DNA from 3 places in the Photobacterium sp. S4TG1 genome. Region 2 is predicted to be linked to each of the others. Evidence: riboswitches for the same ligand, from Rfam matches in the RefSeq annotation. Region 2 holds a riboswitch; each other region holds the start of a gene.
What was found. A riboswitch is a leader RNA that binds a small molecule or an ion and turns the genes downstream of it on or off. The one in region 2 is predicted to bind lysine.
Positions count from the first base shown of each region.

Region 1: another riboswitch for lysine. It lies ahead of lysC (lysine-sensitive aspartokinase 3); the one in region 2 lies ahead of VXS03_RS01975 (Na+/H+ antiporter NhaC family protein).
Region 3: another riboswitch for lysine. It lies ahead of VXS03_RS07880 (Na+/H+ antiporter NhaC family protein); the one in region 2 lies ahead of VXS03_RS01975 (Na+/H+ antiporter NhaC family protein).

Region 1 covers NZ_JAYXUH010000009.1:7,215-9,493, forward strand. The annotation lists gene lysC (lysine-sensitive aspartokinase 3) at 1-820, opposite strand, end outside; lysine riboswitch at 934-1,115, opposite strand; gene VXS03_RS11815 (pyridoxal-phosphate-dependent aminotransferase family protein) at 1,323-2,279, shown strand, end outside.
Region 2 covers NZ_JAYXUH010000001.1:409,414-411,692, forward strand. The annotation lists gene VXS03_RS01975 (Na+/H+ antiporter NhaC family protein) at 1-1,416, opposite strand, end outside; lysine riboswitch at 1,525-1,707, opposite strand; gene VXS03_RS01980 (H-NS family histone-like protein) at 2,089-2,279, shown strand, end outside.
Region 3 covers NZ_JAYXUH010000004.1:202,626-204,904, forward strand. The annotation lists gene ccoP (cytochrome-c oxidase, cbb3-type subunit III) at 1-890, shown strand, start outside; lysine riboswitch at 1,042-1,216, shown strand; gene VXS03_RS07880 (Na+/H+ antiporter NhaC family protein) at 1,300-2,279, shown strand, end outside.

The sequences.
Region 1 (2,279 bases), on a different contig from region 2:
CTGGAACCAGTGTTGATGGATGGAGGATCTTCGCACCAAAATTGGCCATTTCAGAGGCTTCACTAAAGCTGATTTCTTTGATCGGTTTGGCTGCAGCTGTAATACGAGGATCGGTAGTGTACATTCCCGGAACATCGGTCCAGATCTCTAGTGTGGTCGCATCAACGGCTTCTGCAATTAATGCGGCACTATAATCACTGCCGCCTCGCCCCAGTGTGGTGGTATTGCCAAGCTCATCACTGCCAATAAAGCCTTGTGAAACCACAATCTGAGTATCGATAAGTGGCACTAAATGTTGTTGAGCTAATTGACGAATAAGTTCGGGTTGCGGCAATGCTTTACCAAATTGGGTATCAGTACGCATGACATCACGAATATCAAATCGAATCGCAGCAGCATTCATTTCGACTAAAATTTGATTAAAAAGATGGGTTGATAATAGCTCGCCATGACTGACTAATTTGTCAGTAAGTTGTGATGACGATGCTATTGCTGCCTGCGCAGAGGCAGAAGCTATATCATCTAATAGTGTGTAAATAGCACCACTCACTGCGTGTGGATGCTGAAGTTGATCCAGTATCTGTTGGTGAGTTGTGGTTAATTGCTGTAAATGTTGTTGGCGTAAAGTGATATCACTAATACCCTTGGCTAGGGCTACCAGTAAATTGGTCACGCCTGAGCAAGCACTTATTAACACTATTTTGGTGTGTGGATTAGCAATAACTATATTGGCACTGCGACACATTGCGGCATAGTTAGCGACACTGGTGCCACCAAATTTGGCCACAATTACTGGGTTGGTTGTTGCGGTCGAAAGCATGCTCATTACGGTGTTCTCCCTTATATCGTAAATACTGCAAAGTAGACTTTTTGCTTCGGAAGAATTCCCGACGTCCATTGTCGAGGAGGTAATAGGCAGTAACGCTGGTGCGGCTACCCAGAAGCTCCCCATCATAGTCAACCTGACTTAGATGACAGCCTGAGAGATTCAACTCTCATAGCCGATATCATCTGCCCCAAACAGGTGATATCTCGGCGTTACTCTCCCTCACAAAATTGATTTAGGGTTGGGCCCTTCAATTTGGCTACCTAGGTAACGCACCTCTTCTGTCGTGAATAATCACTGTTGTTATTGAATAGGAAATCGCCCTTAGTTGTCAATTGTTAAATGATAATTTCTCGATAGTTAACAAAAAGTAGGTATAACTAACAGGATCTCAGGTCGTTACTTGCAGCTTTGGCATTGCTCTAATACTCTGTAATAACGATTAATCTTTCCATCACCCTATTGATAATAATCATGATTTAATGGAGTTGAATCTATGCCTATCACCAGTTTTATACCGCCTCAAAGAACACTTATGGGGCCGGGGCCCTCTGATATCTATCCACAAGTATTACAAGCATTAAGCCGACCGACAATTGGTCACCTTGATCCGCTATTTATTAAAATGATGGATGAGCTCAAGCAGCTACTACAATATGCATTTCAAACGAAAAATACGTTTACGATTGCGGTGTCAGCGCCAGGTAGTGCGGGTATGGAAGCCTGTTTTGTTAATTTAGTTGAGACAGGAGATAAGGTATTAGTTTGCCGTAATGGTGTATTTGGCGATCGCATGCGAGAGAACGTTGAACGCTGTGGTGGTATTGCCATTATGGTTGATAATGCATGGGGCGAGCCAGTATCTCCAGCTTTGGTTGAACAAGCATTACAGACCGATCCTGATATTAAAATTGTTGCTTTTGTACATGCAGAAACGTCAACTGGCGCATTATCTGATGCAAAAACCTTGGCTGAAATTGCACGAAAGTATGGCTGTTTAACCATTGTTGATGCCGTAACATCTTTAGGCGGCGTACCGTTGCTGGTGGATGAGTGGCAACTTGATGCGGTTTATTCCGGTAGTCAGAAGTGTTTATCTTGTGTTCCCGGATTATCGCCGCTGACGTTTTCCGAGCAAGCTATAAATAAAATTCAGCAGCGTGAAACAGCAGTGCAAAGTTGGTTTTTAGATCAAAGTTTAGTGCTGGGTTATTGGAGTGGTGAAGGTAAACGTAGTTATCATCATACTGCGCCTGTTAATAGTTTATATGCTCTACATGAAGCTTTAGTGTTATTACATAACGAAGGGTTAGAGCAAGCTTGGCAACGGCATCAACGGGCACATCTTGAGTTAAAGGTTGGACTTGAAGCATTAGGAATTGAATTTGTAGTTGCAGAGGCGTATCGGTTACCTCAACTTAATGCGGTTTATATTCCTGAAGGTGTTGATGAT
Region 2 (2,279 bases):
TGCCACATGATCAATATGATGACAGCGTGCACCTGTCGAAGACAATATCGTCGTATCTGATATTGGAGAACAGTGATCACCAAATACAGATCCAGCAAGCACACTTGCAAGCATAGGTAACATTAGGCTAATTTCGGTCGCACCAGCAAGATCACCGGCAATAGGTAACATAATTCCAAACGTTCCCCATGAAGTACCGGTTGAGAATGCCATAATGCCTGATAACAAAAACAAGATCATTGGTAATAATGCAGGATTAATATTGCCTTGAACAAGCGTTGATAAATATTGACCTGTTTTCATATCGCCAATAACGCCACCAATACTCCATGCAAATAATAAAATTAAAATCGCACCAAACATTGATTTTGCGCCAACCCAAAGTGTATTACTGATCTCTTTGGCGGCAATACGCTGACGAAATACAGGAATAATAGCAGCAATTAAACCAAAGCCACCACCCAGACATAGTGCTTGACCAACATTGGTATTTTCAAAAGCGCCTAATAATGAAAACGGTTTACCTTCAGAGATAAGAACTTGATAGCCCGTAAACACCATAAAGAAGAACGTGGCGATAATAAGAATAATAATTGGCCACACTAAATCACCAACACGGCCTTGTAAGCTCTCTTTTATATCAAGCTCTTCTGTTAAATCTTTCGCCTGATCATCAACATCCCCCCCCTCATCCGTACCACAGCCGTGATTTGCAGCAATCTCATGTTTTCTCATCGGGCCAATGTCCCACTGAAACCATGACACAACAAAAACCATTGCTAAGGCAAAAATAGCATAAAAATTCATTGGTGCTAACGTCATAAAGGCACTTAATGGCGTATATTCAGTAACACCATGGGTCACTAATATGCCACCAATAAGCGTAATAATATAAGCCCCCCAACTCGATGCTGGCATTAATACACACATTGGTGCTGCCGTTGAATCAAGGATATAAGCTAATTTTGAGCGTGACACATGAAAACGATCAGTCACTGGTCGAGCAATAGAACCAACCGCAAGGCTATTAAAATAGTCGTCGACAAAAATGAATACCCCTAAAAAAGCGGCCAAAAGTTTTGCCCCACGCTTGGTCTTTATTTTTGTCTGTGCCCATTCAGCAAAAGCACGGGTGCCACCAGACAGTGTTAATAAGGCAGTGGTCATCCCGAGCAAGATTAAAAACAGCACAATACTCATGTTCCAAGTATTAATGCCATCATCTGCAATGAATAACCCTTTGATTGATGTAGCAAGATAGGACGCTGTATTAGTGAAAGAAAAATCATTAAGAAATAATGCTCCAAGCACAACACCTGTACCTAAAGACAATAAAACTCTACGTGTTAAAATCGCCAAGCCAAGTGCGACTAGTGGCGGAATAATGGATGTTAATGAGTGGGAATAATCTATCAAAGTTTATAATCTCTACGACAACCAATTCTGGTTAGAAGATCTACTGTTAGATATAACCATGATGGCATATTCAATTGAGTATATAGAAAGAAGGTTAGCCTTCCCAGCCTCTACAGTAGCGCTCCATAGTTATATCTTTATCTACTATGGCAGTATTACACTTATTCAATGTAACCCCAGTAAGAATATTTGATAATATGCATCTTACTTCGGCATTGACTCCTTTCACTAATAGTCGTCGGTATCACCCTCATATTAGTTACTAATAAACAATGCACCTCTACCCTTATCATTAAAGATGTAATAAAACATTCTACGTAAACGATTCAAGTTTGCAACACCATAAGTCAAAATCATTAACAATAGATATCACAAATGAATTGGTAACAACCATAAACGTTCAGCAATAACGAAGTGGTATAACATTTTAAATTTTATTATCATTTAACATATAAAGAGCAGTAACAATAACCAAAACTATTTGGCTCGTATTTATACTATTAATGAAGAATCATTTTATAAATAGCCTCATATACCGAATATAACTATTTTTTAAATAAAGAAATGATTAAAATGTTTTACACGTAATGTATAAAAGTATTACTATTGCAAAAAATGTTTTAATGCTGCTATTATTATTTACAGTTAATTAAAAATAACAGGAAATATAAAATGTCTGATGCAATGAAAGCGCTTTTAAACCTTCGAAGCCTACGCGCACTTTCGCGTGAATATACACTAGAGCAACTTGAAGAAGCGTTGGATAAACTAACAACAGTTGTTACTGAACGTTCAGAAGCTGAAGCTGAAGAACAAGCAAAAGAAAATGAGCGTAATGAAAAACTAGCTCAATATCGTGAAAT
Region 3 (2,279 bases), on a different contig from region 2:
ATATCGCATTTCTTGATACTGACCCATTACAATATCCAGCCAACAGCACTGAAACTTGGCGTCGAGGTAAATATTTAACCATGAGCTTGGGCCACTGTTCTGAGTGCCACACACCACGGAATATTGCTCAAGCGTTAATTGCCGATAAGCTCTTTCAAGGTAATTTAATTGATGGCTGGATGGCACCTGATATTACCGCAACCGAACTTTATCAAGATCGCTGGGATGTAAATTCACTGACTGATTTTCTTAAAACAGGCCATTCCGAAAAAGGCACCGCATTTGGTGGGATGGCGGAAGTGGTAAAAAACAGTACCCGTTATTTAACCCGTGAAGATGTCAGTGCTATTGCGGAATACCTTATTACAGGCGACAAATATAACGTATTAGATAAATCGGTTGGTCAAATTACACCACCTGGCTTTGGTGATTTAACGCCAGCACAAATAAATATTCAGAATCCTAATTTAGCTGAAGGTTCTGCCGATCAACAAACTAAAGATCAGCAATTATATGGACTGTATATTCAAACCTGTGGTGCTTGTCATGGCCCAGATGGTAAAGGTCGCGAAGGTATTGCACCAGCACTGCTTAATAATGGCATTATCATGCATAAAGATCCGTATGACACCATTGCTGTTACTATTCGCGGTTTAATGCCAAACTTCTTAGAACAAGAAATAGATTTTATGCCAATGAGTAGTTTTAACACAGTTTTAAATGATGCTGATTTGGCTCAATTAATTACATTTGTACGTCAAAAATTAGGGGGAAGAAATATCCCTGTGACAGAAAAAGAGGTAACTAAAATTCGTCAAGATCTTATCAAAGCAGGATTTGCAGGCAATATTCACAATATGACCCAACCGATGAACGACAATCCTGAATAACGAAACAATATGCAACAATAACGAAATAAGCATGCGCTAACTGATTGAAACTATAATCAGTTAGCTGAGCTGCTGTATTTTAAACCTATTACACAATTTAGCATTATTTTTTATTGCTTGTGAGAAATATCTAGGTATAGTCAAGACTAATCCTTTGAGTAGAGGCGCGCTGCCTAAAAGTATTCGGTTGGAGGGAGATCCCCAATGAGAGCCGAAGAAAGGAGTCAGCGCCGAAGTAATTATTGAGTCATCAATAATCGCTGGTTCTGTATTTAATAAGTACAGAACTGCCATAGTTATGTTGTCTATGGAGCGCTACCCTAAGGGATAAGAAGTATTATTTCTAAAGAAATCTGTTTCTCTATCCTTTCGGTAGATCTCCACCTTATTATAGGTGTTTAAGAGATCCATGAATTTAGTTCAATATTCTGATTCGTTATTATCGGTAGTTCCCGCACTACTGGCAGTTATTCTTGCAATTACTACCCGCCGCGTATTGTTGTCTTTAGGCGTGGGCATTATTGCAGGATCAATCCTTCTAAATAATTTCAACCCACTCGCAGCACTACAATATCTTTTACATCAAATTCTTGGCTTAGTTTGGGCTGATGGTGCGATCAATACCAGTAACGTTAACATGTTATTATTTATGTTATTACTCGGTGGTTTGATTAGCTTAATGACCGCAACAGGCGCAACCAAGGCATTTGCTGAATGGGGTGTTCGTCGCTGTAAAGATCGTCGCAGTGCCAATATCTTAACGGGTATGATGGTATTTGCCTTCTTTATTGATGACTTCTTCCACAGCCTATCTGTTGGACCTATTTGTCGTCCCGTAACTGACCGTTTTCAAATTTCACGTGCAAAATTAGCTTACCTGTTAGATTCAACCGCAGCACCTGTATGTGTTATTACCCCTATTTCATCGTGGGGCGCATATATCATTGCGATCCTTGGCGGTATTTTGGTGACCAACGATATTACTGAAACGAGTCCGATTTCATTATTCGTACAGATGATTCCAATGAATTTGTATGCTGTGTTTACCTTATTAATGGTGCTTGTGGTTATCACGTTCCAACTTGATATTGGTCCAATGCGTAAGCACGAAGAACGCGCACGTGACGGCCAACTTTGGGATGAATCAAAAGGTCACCCTAAAGGATTAGAAATCACTACTGAAGGTGAAGGTAATGGCACCATGATTGATATGGTCTTACCAATTCTTACTCTGACTGTTTCTAGCGTTGTATTTATGATCATCAGCGGTGCAGAAGTATTAGCGGCTAAAGGTCAAGCATTTAGCTTAATCGGCTCAATAGAGCATACTGATGTTGGTTCATCATTAGTATATGCCGCATTATGTAGTCTTGCAGTGTCCATTGTGTT